One region of the Apilactobacillus pseudapinorum genome, then DNA from elsewhere that is predicted to be linked to it. Evidence: a T-box and tRNA genes for the amino acid it is inferred to sense, from the RefSeq annotation. Region 1 holds a T-box; the other holds one or more tRNA genes.
What was found. The T-box of region 1 lies ahead of leuS (leucine--tRNA ligase). A T-box ahead of a tRNA ligase gene usually reads a tRNA of that ligase, here a tRNA-Leu.
Positions count from the first base shown of each region.

Region 2: it encodes a tRNA-Leu, which carries the amino acid that the T-box ahead of leuS (leucine--tRNA ligase) is inferred to sense. The anticodon was not compared.

Region 1 covers NZ_BAABVU010000022.1:231,819-240,298, reverse strand. The annotation lists gene metK (methionine adenosyltransferase) at 1-744, shown strand, start outside; gene ABWU86_RS04970 (MDR family MFS transporter) at 818-2,278, shown strand; gene mnmM (tRNA 5-(aminomethyl)-2-thiouridylate-methyltransferase MnmM) at 2,292-2,861, opposite strand; T-box leader at 2,970-3,179, shown strand; gene leuS (leucine--tRNA ligase) at 3,235-5,652, shown strand; gene ABWU86_RS04955 (putative polysaccharide biosynthesis protein) at 5,781-7,433, shown strand; gene ABWU86_RS04950 (YoaK family protein) at 7,446-8,111, shown strand; gene ABWU86_RS04945 (NAD(P)H-hydrate dehydratase) at 8,159-8,480, opposite strand, start outside.
Region 2 covers NZ_BAABVU010000012.1:80,174-88,653, reverse strand. The annotation lists gene serS (serine--tRNA ligase) at 1-1,101, shown strand, start outside; tRNA gene ABWU86_RS01860 (tRNA-Val) at 1,406-1,478, shown strand; tRNA gene ABWU86_RS01855 (tRNA-Lys) at 1,481-1,553, shown strand; tRNA gene ABWU86_RS01850 (tRNA-Leu) at 1,590-1,673, shown strand; tRNA gene ABWU86_RS01845 (tRNA-Thr) at 1,696-1,769, shown strand; tRNA gene ABWU86_RS01840 (tRNA-Gly) at 1,775-1,846, shown strand; tRNA gene ABWU86_RS01835 (tRNA-Leu) at 1,859-1,944, shown strand; tRNA gene ABWU86_RS01830 (tRNA-Arg) at 1,970-2,043, shown strand; tRNA gene ABWU86_RS01825 (tRNA-Pro) at 2,056-2,129, shown strand; gene ABWU86_RS01820 (CtsR family transcriptional regulator) at 2,256-2,723, shown strand; gene ABWU86_RS01815 (ATP-dependent Clp protease ATP-binding subunit) at 2,739-5,243, shown strand; gene rpoB (DNA-directed RNA polymerase subunit beta) at 5,520-8,480, shown strand, end outside.

The DNA of each region.
Region 1 (8,480 bases):
ATCTCATTAAGTCATAAATTGATGAGAAAAATTGCAGAATTAAGAAAAAATGGAACAATTTCATATTTAAGACCTGATGCTAAGGCTGAAGTTACGGTTGAATATGATGACAATAACAAACCAGTATCTGTTGAAACTGTTGTTTTAAGTACACAACATGACCCAGATGTTTCATTAGATAAAATTCGCGAAGACGTTATTAATAAGGTTATCAAGGAAGTTATTCCTAGTGAATTATTAAATGACGACACTAAATTTTTCATTAATCCTACTGGTAGATTCGTAATCGGTGGACCACAAGGTGATGCCGGTTTAACAGGTAGAAAGATTATTGTTGATACTTATGGTGGTGCTGCTCACCATGGTGGTGGAGCTTTCTCTGGAAAAGACGCTACCAAAGTGGATAGATCAGCAAGTTATGCTGCTAGATATATCGCTAAGAACATAGTTGCTGCTGAACTAGCAACTAGAATTGAAGTTCAAGTAGCTTATGCAATTGGTGTTGCAAAACCAGTTTCAATTTCTGTTAACACTTTCGGTACAGCAACTGTATCAGAAAATGACTTAATCAAAGCTATTCGTGAAATATTTGATTTAAGACCAGCTGGTATTATTAAAATGTTAGATTTGAAGAGACCTATCTACAAAAATACTGCTGCTTATGGTCATTTTGGAAGAACAGATGTTGATTTACCTTGGGAACACACTGACAAGGTATCAGAACTACAAAATTTCTTTAAATAGTATATTTAATGTTAAAAACGATTTATTTGTAGATTGATATAAATAAATCGTTTTTATTTTGGAGGTAACGAGTATTAAAAAACAATCAAATAATGTGTTAATCATCTCAATTGCTTTATTCATGGCTACATTTATGAGTGCAATTGAAGGGACGATTGTCTCAACTGCTATGCCAACCATTGTGGGGGACTTGCATGGAGTCTCAATTATGAATTGGGTCTTCTCAATTTATTTATTAACGACTGCAATTTCAACACCTATTTACGGTAAACTTTCGGATCAATTTGGACGAAAGAAAGTATTTATCTTTGGAATATCTATCTTTTTAATCGGTTCCATTTTATCTGGTTTAGCAAATAGTATGAATGTATTAATTCTTTGGAGAGCAATTCAAGGAATTGGAGCAGGGGTTATAATGCCACTTTCTTATACTATTATTGCTGATATTTATTCTGACGAAAATCGTGGTAAAATCTTAGGACTTAATGGTGCGGTATGGGGGATTGCTTCAATTATCGCTCCTTTATTTGGTGGTTACATCGTTGATAATTTAAGTTGGCATTGGATTTTCTTCATTAATGTACCATTGGGAATATCAGTCTTAATAGTATTCATTATTTCTTTTAAAGAAACCAAAGCGTTAGTTAAAAATTCTGTCGATTATTTAGGAATGATATATCTATCATTGTTGCTACTATTTTTAATGTATATTATTCAATTAATCAGTAACCTATCTAATAATTGGCAGCCAATTTCATATTGTACATTTATTTCAATATTATTATTAATTCTGTTCGTTAGAAGAGAACATTGCGCTGATAATCCAATTATTCCAATGAAATTAATGCACAATAGAACATTTGTAGTGCAAAATATTATTGCGTTTTTAATTAGTGGTTTCTTAATGGGACTAGAAGTATATCTACCTGTTTGGACACAAGGTATTTTTGGATATCCAGCCACTGCATCTGGTTTTGCAATCACACCAACCTCAATTTTATGGATTTTAGGGGCTTTCGTTTCAGGATGGCTTCTATCGCGCATGAAACCATTTTATGCAACTATGATAGGATTATTCTTTATTTTAGCTGCAGCTATTTGGGTAGTGCTACTACCATTTAATGTTTCATTTGGTTGGTTCTTTGCGATTGCTGCAGTTTGTGGAATTGGATTTGGAATTACCATTACAAATGGAACTGTTATTTCTCAAAATAGTGTTGATAAAGGCGATATCGGAGTTGCAACATCATTTAATACCTTATGTCGTATTTTTGGGCAAACTTTGATTGTTGCAGTTCTAGGGATTGTAATGAACCGACAACTTAAAATTGGTATTTTACACACTGATGATTCAAATATGGGAATGATTAATAAGCTAGTTAATTTTAAAACATCCCATGAAATTCCGGCCAAATTACTAGAACCATTGAGAACTGTTTTATACAATTCATTGCACAAAGTATTTTGGGTTTGTTTAATAATCATTATTATTGCTGTTTTAGTAAATCTATACGATCGATTATCTGAAAAATAAAAAAATGACAACCTTAATGGTTGTCATTTTTTTGTATCGCAATAAGAATAGGCGGGCAATTAATTTGGTTTATAAACTCGTATTTTAGAACTGAATATTGCTTTTGATCTAATGATTGAACAAAAGATAAGACTTTTTCTTTTTCAATTTCACCGCCTGGGTGACCATAGTATAAGATGATAATTACGATTCCACCGACATTTAGTAATGATAAGCTTGATTGAATTGCTTTGAGAGTTGTTTCTGGCAGTGTGATAACTTCTTTATTACCACCAGGTAAGTAGCCTAAATTAAATATAGCGGCTTGAATATGATCTTCTACATAATTGCTGATATTTTCATGTCCGTCATTTATTAATGTCACTTGATTACTTAGACTGTTTTTATTGATTCTTTCTTGAGTTTTTTGAATTGCTTCTGCTTGAATATCGAATCCAAAGACCTTACCTTGATTACCAACTAGTCTAGCTAAAAATTCGGTATCATTTCCTTTGCCAATGGTTCCGTCTACCACAATATCATTTTCATTTACTACACTTGATAAAAGGGTATGACTATAAGTAACTGATGGTTCTAACTTCATAATAAACTTCCTTTTTATATATTCATTATTGTTATTCTAACACAAATGATAAATGTCCTTGCTTTTAATCTAATTCACTGGTATATTTAAATTAATTTAATAGTCGAAGATAAATTGTTGATACGAAGTATTAGATTAATTATATTTTTCAGAAACTAAATGGTCGTTGCGAATTTAGATTATGATTAATCGAACTAGTCGTTGAAATCTTAATTGAAATGGATAGTAGGTTAAGACGTATTCCGCGTTAAGGACTTAAGTTGCATCTATTTAAAATAGATGAAAATTAGGTGGTACCGCGGTATATTCGTCCTATAAGCATATTAAGCTTATAGGATTTTTTTATTCGACAAAAATAAATGGAGGCATTATTATGGCATACAATCACAGTAAGATTGAAACAAAATGGCAAAAGTATTGGGAAGAAAATAAAACTTTTAAGACTACAAATGATAAAAATAAAGATAACTATTATGCACTAGATATGTTCCCATATCCATCAGGTCAAGGACTTCACGTTGGTCATCCTGAAGGATATACTGCAACAGATATCATGTCTAGATTTAAGAGAATGCAAGGTAAAAACGTCTTGCATCCAATTGGTTTTGATGCCTTTGGTTTGCCTGCTGAACAATATGCTTTAAAGACAGGTAATCATCCTGGTTCATTTACACAAAAAAACATCGCTCACTTCAGAGAACAAATCAAGTCACTTGGTTTTTCATATGATTGGGATAGAGAAGTAGATACTACTGATCCTGAATACTACAAGTGGACACAATGGATTTTCGAACAACTTTACAAAAAAGGCTTAGCTTACGAAGATGAAATTGAAGTAAACTGGGCTCCTGATTTCATGGGTGGAACCGTTGTTGCGAACGAAGAAGTTATTGATGGTAAAACAGAACGTGGTGGATACCCAGTATACCGTGTACCAATGAAACAATGGGTTTTAAAAATCACTGCTTATGCTGACAGACTTATTGATGATTTAGAAGAATTAGACTGGCCTGAAAGTATCAAGGAAATGCAAAGAAATTGGATTGGCCGTTCTAAGGGTGCTAGTGTATTCTTTGATGTTGATGGTCATGACGAAAAAATCGAAGTATTTACTACAAGACCTGATACTTTATTTGGTGCCTCATACATTGTTTTAGCGCCAGATCATGACCTAGTTGATAAGATTATGACTGATGATAAAAAAGATGCTATTGAAGCATACAGAAAAGAAGTTTCTACTAAGTCTGACCTTGAAAGAACTGATTTGAATAAAGACAAATCTGGTGTATTTACAGGCGCTTACGGAATCAATCCAATTAATGGAAAACAAGTTCCAATTTGGATTGGTGACTACGTTCTTTCTTCATACGGTACAGGTGCAATTATGGCTGTGCCAGCTCATGATGACCGTGATTACGAATTTGCTAAGAAATTTGATTTACCAATTAATCCAGTTATTGAAGGTGGAAACATTGAAGAAGAAGCCTTTACTGGTGATGGTGTTCATATCAACTCAGATTTCCTAGATGGAATGAACAAAAAAGAAGCGATTGATGCAGTCATTAACTGGCTAGAAGAACATCATGCAGGGAATGCCAAAACTAACTACCGTTTACGTGATTGGATTTTCTCACGTCAAAGATATTGGGGTGAACCAATTCCAGTAATTCATTGGGAAGATGGGGAAACTACTTTAGTTCCTGAAGATGAATTACCATTAGTATTACCAGATACTGATAACATTGAACCATCTGGTACTGGTGAATCACCATTGGCTAACATCGATGACTGGGTTAATGTTGTTGATGAAAACGGTCGTAAAGGTAAACGTGAAACTAACACAATGCCTCAATGGGCTGGTAGTTCATGGTACTACTTGAGATATATCGATGCTCACAACGATAAAGAATTAGCAGATCCAGAATTACTAAAAGAATGGTTACCTGTTGATTTATACATTGGTGGTGCAGAACATGCCGTTCTTCATTTACTATATGCAAGATTCTGGCACAAAGTGCTTTACGATTTAGGCGTAGTTCCAACTAAGGAACCTTTCCATAAGTTAGTTAACCAAGGGATGATTCTTGGAACTAACCATGAAAAGATGTCTAAGTCTAAGGGAAACGTTGTTAACCCAGATGATATCGTGGACGAATTTGGTGCAGATACATTAAGACTATATGAAATGTTCATGGGTCCATTAACTGAATCAAAACCTTGGAGTACTGAAGGATTAAATGGTTCAAACAAGTGGGTTAACCGTGTTTGGAGATTATTAATTGATGACGATGACAACTTACGTGATCGTATTACTACAGTTAATGACCATAAATTGGATAAAGTTTATAACCAAACAGTTAAAAAGGTTACTGATGACTTTGAAAACTTAAGATTTAACGTTGCTATTTCAAGTATGATGGTATTTGTTAATGAATGTTATAAACAAGACAGCTTATACCTAGAATACATGGAAGGCTTCGTTAAATTACTTTCACCAATTGTTCCACATATGGCTGAAGAACTATGGAACAAGTTTGGTCATGATGAAACAATCACTTATGCTCAATGGCCTGAATTTGATGAATCAAAATTAGTTGATGATGAAGTTCAAGTTGTTGTTCAAGTTAACGGTAAAGTGAGATCACACATTAAAGTTGCTGCTGATGCTTCTAAGGAAGCTACACAAGAAGTTGCAATGAATGATGAAAAGATTAAAGAATCAATTGAAGGAAAAACAGTCCGTAAGGTAATTGTTGTTCCTGGAAAAATTGTAAATATCGTTGCTAACTAATAAAAAAAGAGAGATAATCTATGATTATCTCTCTTTTTTTGTGGAATTAAGTACTATGAGAGTTGCTTACTATTAAAATATTGATTAAAATGGACAAGTTAGAGAAATTTGAAAGTGGGAATTGCGATATGCAAAATCAGGAAAATAATTTGAATGAAGATATAGCACAAGATAAAATGCTTAAAGGTTCAGCATGGATGACTGCTGGAAGTGTTTTTTCAAGAATTTTAGGTGCTTTATACATAATCCCTTGGAACATGATTCTAGGGGGGCTTTATTTACAAGCTAATGCATTATACGTTCAAGGATATAATGTTTATAGTTTAATATTAATTATTTCAATTGCGGGAATTCCATCAGCAATTGCTAAGCAAGTGGCACATTATAACGCACTAAACGAATATGGGGTCAGCGTTAGGCTTTATAAACGTGGTGTTTTACTATCTGTAATTATGGGGATAGTTTGTGCCTTGTTCTTATACTTTTTTAGTCCATTAATAGATAATGGTAATCCTGATTTAATCCCCGTTATGCGTTCATTATCTTGGGCTGTTCTAATCATTCCAACAATGAGTTTAACTCGTGGATATTTCCAAGGATTTCAAGATATGGCACCATCTGCATTATCACAATTTGTAGAACAACTATTTAGAGTTATATACATGTTAATAGCAGTATTCTTTATTATTAAGGTGCTAAGAGGTAGTTGGGTAACAGCCGTATCACAATCTACATTTGCGGCTTTTATTGGAGCTTTAGCCGGATTATTGATTTTAGCTTGGTACTACTTCAGACGACGTAAATATTATCGTAGTTTAGTTCGTAATAGTAATAATCAGCTTCATGTCAATGCAAATAAATTATATTTAGAAATCATTCAACAAGCTGTTCCATTTGTTATTTTAGGAGCAGGAATTTCAATTTTTCAATTAATCGATCAATACACATTCTTTAACATTATGCATGTTGCCACTAGCGCATCTAACAAAGTATTGGATCAATTGTATGCAATTTTCGCAGGTAACGCTAATAAGCTAATTATGATTACAATTTCATTAGCATCTTCAGTCGCAATAACTGTTGTGCCATTGTTATCTGAATCGTATACACGAGGCAATAAAAAAGAAATTAGTCACCAAGTGTCTGCAGGTTTTGTTTTATTTTCATTTATTATGATTCCTGCAGCATTAGGAATGACTGCGATTGCAGGACCATTGAATAGATTATTTTATACCAATGTTAATGGAGCACTATCAGCAAACGTTTTAGCGTTTTCATCAATCGTTTCCATCTCATTTGGTTTATTTACTGTTTTAACTGCTATGATGCAAGGAATATCACAAAACAAGGTCGCTGTTAAATACTTTGTATATGGTGTTATTGCTAAGATAGTTAGCCAATTCCCAATGGTTTATTTCTTTAAGGAATTTGGTCCGTTATTATCATCAGCAATTGGATTCATGGTGGTTAATATGCTAATTATTAGTTCATTAGACCGTCAATTTAAGTTTAGAAATGATAAGATGTTATCTCAAATCAATTGGATTATTCTATTTTCTCTAGTAACATACTTTGTTGCCATTACAGCAGTATATGCTGGTAACTTATTGGTTAGTTTGGGAATGAACCAATATGGCAGAATTGGTAGTGGAATTGTGGTTGCATTTGCTTCATTACTTGGAGGCTTGGTATATGTATACCTTGCTTTGAAGAGCAGAATTGCAGACACTGTTTTAGGACATAAAGCAGAGACACTTAGAAGAAAGTTACACATTGGATAGGAGAAGATCATTTTGAAGCCCAAAGACTTATTTATGCATCCCTTCACAGCTATCTTATTAGCTATTATTAGTGGAAGCATTGATGCATATTCATTTGTTGAACATGGTGGGGTATTCGCAGGATTACAAACCGGAAATACCATCTTGTTAGGAATCAGCATCAGTCACTTTAACATTGCAGCGATTGTTAAGTATCTATTTTCAATCTTGCTTTTTGTATTAGGGATAGTCTTAATTAAATTGATGCAAAGAAATTTGAAAGACGATTGGTTAAGAAAAACCATTATAATTGAATATGAAGTGGCTATCATTTTAGTGACAGGATTATTCGTAAACGAATTACCGGATGTATTGGTGGTTGGTTTGCTATCATTGGTAGCAGCTGCCCAATTACAAGAGTTTAAACTCCTAAAAGGAAATGCATTTAATCCTTTGATGATGACAGGTAATCTAGGAAAAATTGCCAATAATGTTTATTTAACAATTGTTGATGGAAACGAAAAAGCAAAATCATTACTAATCGACACGATTATGATTTACGTTAGCTTTGTTTTAGGAGCAATTTTTATGGGAATATTAACAAACATTTTCCATGAATACGCCGTTCTATTTATTTTAGTTCCGCTATTGATGGTTTTAATATTTGGCTATGTATTCAAAAATAATGAAATAGATTAATAAAAAAACACTTTCGATGGAATATCATTGAAAGTGTTTTTTAGTGGCTAATTTTCGAATTTTTTCATAAATTGAGGGATATGATCGCTAATTTGAGTAGGTAAAACCACGTATTGATTTTTAGCTAATTTGTCAGCGATAAAACTATGAGCGTAGACAGCTGAAATTACAGCATCTTCAGTGTTAGCAAATTGAGCTGTGAACCCAGCAATCATTCCGGCGAGGGTATCACCCATTCCACCAGTAGCTTGGGCAGGAGTCCCACCTGGATTAACCCAAATATGATTGTTAGAATATACCTTAGTATGATGTGATTTTAATACTACAGTTGAATGGAGTTCATTCACTTTGTCTTGATTGTTTTTATCA
Region 2 (8,480 bases), on a different contig from region 1:
GCAAAGCGTAACAAAGAAGATGCTACTTCAGCTATTGAAGAAATGCAACAAGTTGGTAAGGAAGTTAAAGATTTAGATGCTGAACTAGAAAAGGTTCAACAAGATCAACAAGATTTAGCTGCCCACTTACCAAATATTCCAGCAGATGAAGTCCCAATCAGTTTAACTGAAGAAGGTGCTGTGGAATTAAGAAAACATGGTGAACCACGTAAGTTTGACTTCCAACCTAAGAACCACTGGGAAATCGGTGAAGACTTAGGAATTTTAGACTTCGAAGCTAGTGCTAAAGTTGCTGGTAGCCGTTTTGTTTACTACATGGGAGCAGGAGCACAATTAGAACGTGCCATCTACAACTTCTACTTGGATCAAAACGCTAAAGCTGGTTACAAGGAAGTCCTTCCTCCATACATGGTTAACTCAGACTCAATGTTTGGAACTGGACAATTTCCTAAGTTTAAAGAAACTAAGGCTGGTTTCGAAATCGCAGATAGTGATTTAACTATGATTCCAACAGCCGAAGTTCCATTAGTAAATTACTACAGAGATGAAGTAATGGATGCTGAGAAGTTACCTGTTAAGTTTACTGCACTTTCACCAGCATTTAGATCTGAAGCAGGAAGTGCTGGACGTGATACCAGAGGTTTAATTCGTTTGCATCAATTTAATAAGGTAGAAATGGTACAATTCACTAAACCAGAAGATTCATGGGATGCACTAGAAAGCATTACTGCTCATGCCGAAGAATTACTAGATATGCTAGAAATTCCATACCACGTAATTACTTTAACTACTAGTGATATGAGTTTCACTGCTGCTATGACACATGATATTGAAGTTTGGATGCCTGCTCAAGGTCGTTACCGTGAAATTTCAAGTTGTTCAAACACTACTGATTTCCAAGCTCGTCGTGCTCACATCCAATACAGAGATGAAAATGGTAAACTTCAATTCGTTCACACATTAAATGGTTCAGGATTAGCCGTTGGTAGAACTGTTGCTGCTATTTTGGAAAACTTCCAAAATGAAGACGGTTCAATCAGTATTCCAAAGGTACTACAACCATACATGGGTGGTCGTACTACTATTGCCAAAGAAGATTAATACTATTTAAAACAATAAAGAACCGCCTAAGATATTCTCTTAGGCGGTTCTTTATATATAAAAATAAGCTGATATTATATGAGGAGATGCTAGTAAAAAAGATCAAAAATGAATTAATAGTCATTTTTTGCAAAAAAAGGTAGACGAGGAATGCATTTTTCGATATAATATTTTTTGTTGAGTTATTAAACGGCTTACCAATAGCAATGCAAAGTAAAATATTTAAAATTTTTCTTGACATGAATTGCTTTAAATGATAATATTTAATAGTTGTCTTCTTAAGAGATAACTTGATTGACCTCATGGAGGATTAGCTCAGTTGGGAGAGCATCTGCCTTACAAGCAGGAGGTCACAGGTTCGAGCCCTGTATCCTCCATTGAGCCGTTAGCTCAGCCGGTAGAGCATCTGACTTTTAATCAGAGGGTCGGCAGTTCGAACCTGCCACGGCTCATTGGCTCAATGCCATATACAATTTAATATTTACCATGCGGGCGTGGCGGAACTGGCAGACGCGCTAGATTTAGGTTCTAGTTTCCTTATGGAAGTGGGGGTTCGAATCCCTTCGCCCGCATTGCATTATTTGCAAAAATGCTGCCGACTTAGCTCAGTTGGCTAGAGCGCTTCACTAGTAATGAAGAGGTCGGGTGTTCGAATCATCTAGTCGGCATTTATGCGGAAGTAGTTCAGTGGTAGAACATCAGCTTGCCATGCTGGGGGTCGCGGGTTCGAATCCCGTCTTCCGCTTTGCATACTTCTGCCGGGGTGGCGGAATTGGCAGACGCACAGGACTTAAAATCCTGCGGTCAGTGATGACCGTACCGGTTCGATCCCGGTCCTCGGCATTATTTTTAATTTAATATTTATTATGCACCCATAGCGCAACTGGATAGAGTGTCTGACTACGAATCAGAAGGTTGTAGGTTCGACTCCTACTGGGTGCATTTTTTTTATTTCGGGAAGTAGCTCAGCTTGGTAGAGCACCTGGTTTGGGACCAGGGGGTCGCAGGTTCGAATCCTGTCTTCCCGATAATATAGATAAAAAAGAGAAAATGTTAATTCATTTTCTCTTTTTATTTTCGGTAAAAATCTTTGCATTTCAACTATAATTCCGTATAATTATAGTCAAGATTAGTCAAAGAATTGGGGTGGTAACATGCAAGGAAAAAACATTTCCGATATTATCGAAAGATATCTAAAGGAAATGATTGCTGAAGATGAACGTGTTGAGATTAGTAGATCTGATATTGCCAGTCACTTTGATGTTGTACCATCACAGATTAATTATGTGATTAAGACTCGTTTTACTATCCAAAATGGATACGTCGTAGAAAGTAAACGAGGTGGCGGGGGTTACATCCGCATTGAAAAAGTGAAATTATTAGATAATATTGAAATTCTAGACACGTTAATAGATGCAATTGGCACTGACCTAACTCAAAGGGAAGCTAAAGCAGTAATAAATACTTTAGTAGTAAATGAGCTAATTACTGACAATGAAGCTGATTTAGTGTTAGCATCTATAACTAAACAAACTCTAGCAATCGGTAACACATTACTTGAAAATCAGATTAGAGCAAACATAATGATCGCCATTTTAGATCATTTAAGATACAAGAGCTAGAAAGTGAGGCATAACATGGATAACATTTTTACTCCTAGTGCAAAAAACGTTTTAATTATAGCGCAAGAACAAGCCAAAATTTTTGGTCATCAGGCTATCGGAACTGAACATTTATTACTAGCTTTAGCGATGGAAACTAACGGAATCGCAAAGTCGGCATTAAAACAATGCGATATTAATGAAGAAGATATCAAGGGTGAAATCGAAATTTTAGTTGGTTATGGTAACCTAGATCAATACGATCAAGATTCATACTTGCCATATTCACCAAAGACAGAACAAATGCTAACTATTGCAGGTCAAGTTTCAAAGAAATATGGTGCTGCTAGAATTGGGACTGAACACTTATTAATCGCCATTTTAGATACACCAGAAACTGTCGCTACTAGAATTTTGGAAAGCATGAACGTAAGAGACATGAACTTTATTAAAAAAGTGCTATTACGTAAGATGGGCTTTTCATCAAACCCAAATTCAAACCCAAATGCGAAAAATATTCCATTGCCAGGTGGCAAACCATCAGTGGCTAACGGAACTACACCAACATTGGATTCATTAGCAACCGACTTAACTAAGGCTGCTAAAGATGGGTTAATCGATCCTACAATTGGTCGAGATGACGTTATCAAACGTGTCGTCCAAATTCTAAGTCGTCGTACTAAGAATAACCCTGTGTTAGTTGGTGAAGCAGGGGTTGGTAAGACTGCTGTTGTGGAAGGATTAGCGCTAAAGATTGCTAACCGCCAAGTACCAGAAGATATGGAAAGCAAACGTGTCATGATGCTTGAAATGGGAACTTTAGTTGCTGGAACTAAGTATCGTGGTGAATTCGAAAAACGTTTAATGAAGATTATCAGCGAAATTAAATCAGTGGGTAACGTCATTTTGTTCATCGATGAATTACACACCTTAATGGGCGCTGGTGGTGCTGAAGGAGCCATTGATGCTTCTAACATTTTAAAACCAGCATTAGCTCGAGGCGACTTACAAACTATCGGTGCCACTACATTGAACGAATATCAAAAGTACATTGAAAAAGATGGCGCTTTAGCTCGTCGTTTCGCCACTGTTTCTGTGGAAGAACCAACTAGAGATGAAGCAATTCAAATTCTAAAGGGAATTCGTCCTAAGTATGAAACTCATCATCAAGTTAAGATTACTGATGAAGCCATTGAACAAGCGGTTGATTTATCATCTCGCTACATTAGTAACCGTTTCTTACCTGATAAGGCGATTGATTTGATGGATGAAGCAGCAGCGATGATTAGGATTGATAATTTAGACGATGAAGATCCATTGGATGAATTACAAAACCAAATCGCTGATTACAGTAAGGCACTAGAAAGTGCTATTGAAGAACAACGTTTTGAAGATGCTGTTAGTTTAAGAGAAAAAGAACAAGCAGCTCAAAAAGAATTAGCTGAAAAACGTGATAAGATTGCAAGCCAACGTGAAAAAGACCAAAAAGAACACAAGTACAATATTTCAGAAACTGGTGAAGATGTTGCTAAAGTTGTATCTGAATGGACTGGTGTACCTGTTACTAAGATGACTAAGACTGATAGTAAGCGTTTAGTCAACCTAGAAAGCATTTTGCATAAGAAGATTATTGGTCAAAACGAAGCTGTCTCTGCAGTATCTAGAGCAATCAGACGTGCAAGAAGTGGAATTAAAGATCCTAACCGTCCAATTGGTTCATTTATCTTCTTAGGACCAACGGGTGTTGGTAAGACTGAATTGGCTAAGGATTTAGCTGAAGAAATGTTTGGTTCAAAAGACGATATTATCAGAATTGATATGTCAGAATACATGCAAAAGGAATCAGCTTCTCGAATGGTTGGTTCAGCTCCTGGATACGTTGGATACGAAGAAGGTGGCCAATTAACTGAAAAGGTAAGACAACACCCATACTCAGTTGTTTTATTTGATGAAGTAGAAAAGGCCCATCCAGATGTCTTCAACTTGCTATTACAAGTGCTAGATGATGGATACCTAACTGATTCCAAGGGTCGCCACGTTGACTTCAGAAACACTGTGCTAATTATGACTTCTAACTTAGGTGCTGCCGCACTTCGTGATAAGAAGACAGTTGGTTTCGGTGCTGAATTAGATAAAGACGATGAAAGCTACAAGCTAATGAAGAAGACTGTTGAAGAACAAATGAAACGTTTCTTCAGACCAGAATTCTTAAACCGAATTGATGAAACAATTATTTTCCATGAACTAAACCAAAAACAAGTTCAAGAAATCGTTAAGTTAATGACAAACGACTTGTTGAAGAGAGTTCATGATTTAGGTATCAACATCAAGATGACGCCGGCTGCAATTGAATTGATTGCTAAGAATGGCTTTAATCCTGAATATGGTGCGCGTCCAATTAGAAGAGCGCTTCAAAATGATGTTGAAGATAAAATTTCTGAAGAAATTCTTGCTGGTTCAATTAAACCAGGGGATGAAGTTTCAATCGGAGCTTCCAAAGGAAAAATTACAGTTACGAAAAAAGAAACTGTTCACGCATAAAAAAAGAGAGGATTTAGCCCTCTCTTTTTTATATGCAAAGCATTGACTTAACTATTCTTTTAGAGTATCATACTGAGTATATAACTATGAAATGAAATGCGTGTCGGCGATCTATTGTCCGTCAGATGCGCCTATATCAACCAAAAATAAGCGTCAATCGAGATTGCTTGTTTTGGTTTTTTTTTGCTCATTTTTAGAAAAAATCAGTAAAAAAGTGCAATTGTAACACAATTGTAATATTTCATTTTCATAGAATTTTTTGGAGGGGTGAAGAACTTGGCAGGACATTTAGTTAAATATGGTAAACACCGTATTCGTAGAAGTTACTCACAAATCAAGGAAGTTCTTGATTTACCTAATTTAATTGAAATTCAAACCGATTCATACAAGTGGTTCTTAGATGAAGGTTTGCGTGAAATGTTTAACAGCATTATGCCAATTGATGATTTCCAAGGAAAACTATCCTTAGAATTCGTTGATTACCAACTATTAGAACCTAAGTACACTGTTAATGAAGCAAGAGATCATGAGGCTAACTACTCAGCTCCACTTCATATCACATTAAAATTGACTAATCATGAAACTGGTGAAATCAAGACCCAAGATGTTTTCTTTGGTGATTTTCCATTAATGACAGATCAAGGTACTTTTATTATCAATGGAGCAGAACGTGTAATTGTTTCACAATTAGTTCGTTCTCCTGGTGTTTTCTTCCATAAAGAAGAAGACAAGAACGGCCGTATCAGTTACGGTACTACTGTAATTCCTAACCGTGGTGCATGGATGGAATTCGAAACTGATGCAAAGAACTTATCTTACGTACGTATTGATAGAACTAGAAAGCTACCAATTACTGAATTAGTACGTGCTTTAGGTTTTGGCTCTGACGATGAAATTACTCAAATTTTAGGTAGCAATGACAGCCTTTCATTAACTCTTGAAAAGGATGTTCACAAAGATACAACTGATTCACGTGTTGAAGAAGCCCTAAAAGACATCTACGAACGTCTACGTCCTGGTGAACCTAAGACTGCTGACTCTTCTCGTAGCCTATTAACTACTAGATTCTTTGATCCAAAACGTTACGACATGGCTCCAGTTGGTAGATACAAGACCAACAACAAGTTGAGCTTAAAGACTCGTTTACTTGGATTAACCCTTGCTGAAACTTTAGCTGACCCAGATACTGGTGAAATTATTGCTAAGAAGGGTACTGTTGTTGATAAGAATGTTATGAAGGAACTAGCTCCATACTTGGATCGTGAAGACTTCAAAGCATACACATTCAACCCTTCAGATGAATCAGTAGTTCCTGAGCCAATGACTGTTCAAATCATTAAAGTACAATCAGAAACTGATCCAGACCATGTTGTTAACATGATCGGAAATGATAACATTCCTGAAGATTTCCACCACATTACTCCGGCAGATATCATTGCCTCAATCAACTACTTCTTTAACTTACAAGAAGGAATTGGTGAACCTGATGATATTGACCATTTAGGTAACCGTCGTATTCGTTCTGTTGGTGAATTACTACAAAACCAATTCAGAATTGGTTTAGCTAGAATGGAACGTGTTGTTAGAGAACGTATGTCAATTCAAGACACTACAACTGTTACTCCACAACAATTAATCAACATTCGTCCTGTAGTTGCTTCAATTAAGGAATTCTTTGGTTCATCACAATTATCACAATTCATGGACCAAACTAACCCATTGGGTGAATTAACTCATAAACGTCGTCTATCTGCATTGGGACCTGGTGGTTTAACTAGAGACCGTGCCGGATACGAAGTTCGTGACGTTCACTACACTCACTATGGTCGTATTTGTCCTATTGAAACTCCTGAAGGACCTAACATTGGTTTGATTAACTCACTTTCAAGTTATTCTAAAGTTAACAAGTACGGTTTCGTGGAAACACCATACCGTCGTGTTTCATGGGATACTCACAAAGTTACTGATAAGATTGATTACTTATCAGCTGACGAAGAAGATAACTTCGTAGTTGCTCAAGCTAACTCACCATTAAATGAAGATGGTTCATTCAAGAACGACGTTGTTATGGCTAGATACAAGTCAAACAACATCGAAACTAAGATTGAAAACGTCGATTACATGGATGTTTCACCTAAACAAGTTGTTTCTGTTGCGACTGCATGTATTCCTTTCTTGGAAAACGATGACTCCAACCGTGCCCTAATGGGTGCCAACATGCAACGTCAAGCTGTTCCTTTGGTAAATCCACATGCTCCACTTGTTGGAACTGGGATCGAATACAAGGCAGCTCATGATTCTGGGGTTGCTCTAATCTGTAAACACCCAGGTACTGTTGAATATGTTGACGCTGACGAAGTTCGTGTTAGAAGAGAAGACGGTTCATTAGATACTTACAAGCTAATGAAATTCCAACGTTCAAACGGTGGTAAAAACTACAACCAACGTCCAATCGTTCGTGTAAACGACAAGGTTGACGCTGATGAAATTCTTGCTGATGGTCCATCAATGGAAAACGGTGAATTGGCCCTAGGTCAAAACCCTGTTGTTGCATTTATGACTTGGCAAGGTTACAACTTCGAAGATGCCATTGGTATTTCAGAACGTTTAGTTAGAGAAGATGTATATACTTCAATTCATATTGAAGAATACGAATCAGAAACTAGAGATACCAAACTTGGACCTGAAGAAATGACTAGAGAAATTCCTAATGTTGGGGAAGAAGCTCTAAGAAACCTTGACGAAGAAGGAACTATCAGAATTGGTGCTGAAGTACATGATGGTGACATCTTAGTTGGTAAGGTTACTCCTAAGGGTGTAACAGAATTATCAGCTGAAGAAAGATTGCTACATGCTATCTTCGGTGAAAAATCTAGAGAAGTTCGTGATACTTCACTACGTGTGCCTCACGGTGGTGGCGGTATCGTTCAAGACGTTAAGGTCTTCACTCGTGAAAACGGTGACGAATTAGCTCCAGGTGTTAACAAGATGGTTCGAGTATACATTGCTCAAAAACGTAAGATTCAAGTAGGGGACAAGATGTCTGGTCGTCACGGTAACAAAGGTACTGTATCAATTGTTATCCCTGAAGAAGATATGCCTTACTTACCAGATGGTACTCCAATCGATATCCTATTGAGTCCCATGGGTGTGCCTTCACGTATGAACATCGGACAAGTTCTTGAACTTCACTTAGGTATGGCTGCTAGAAAACTTGGTATCCACGTAAGTACTCCG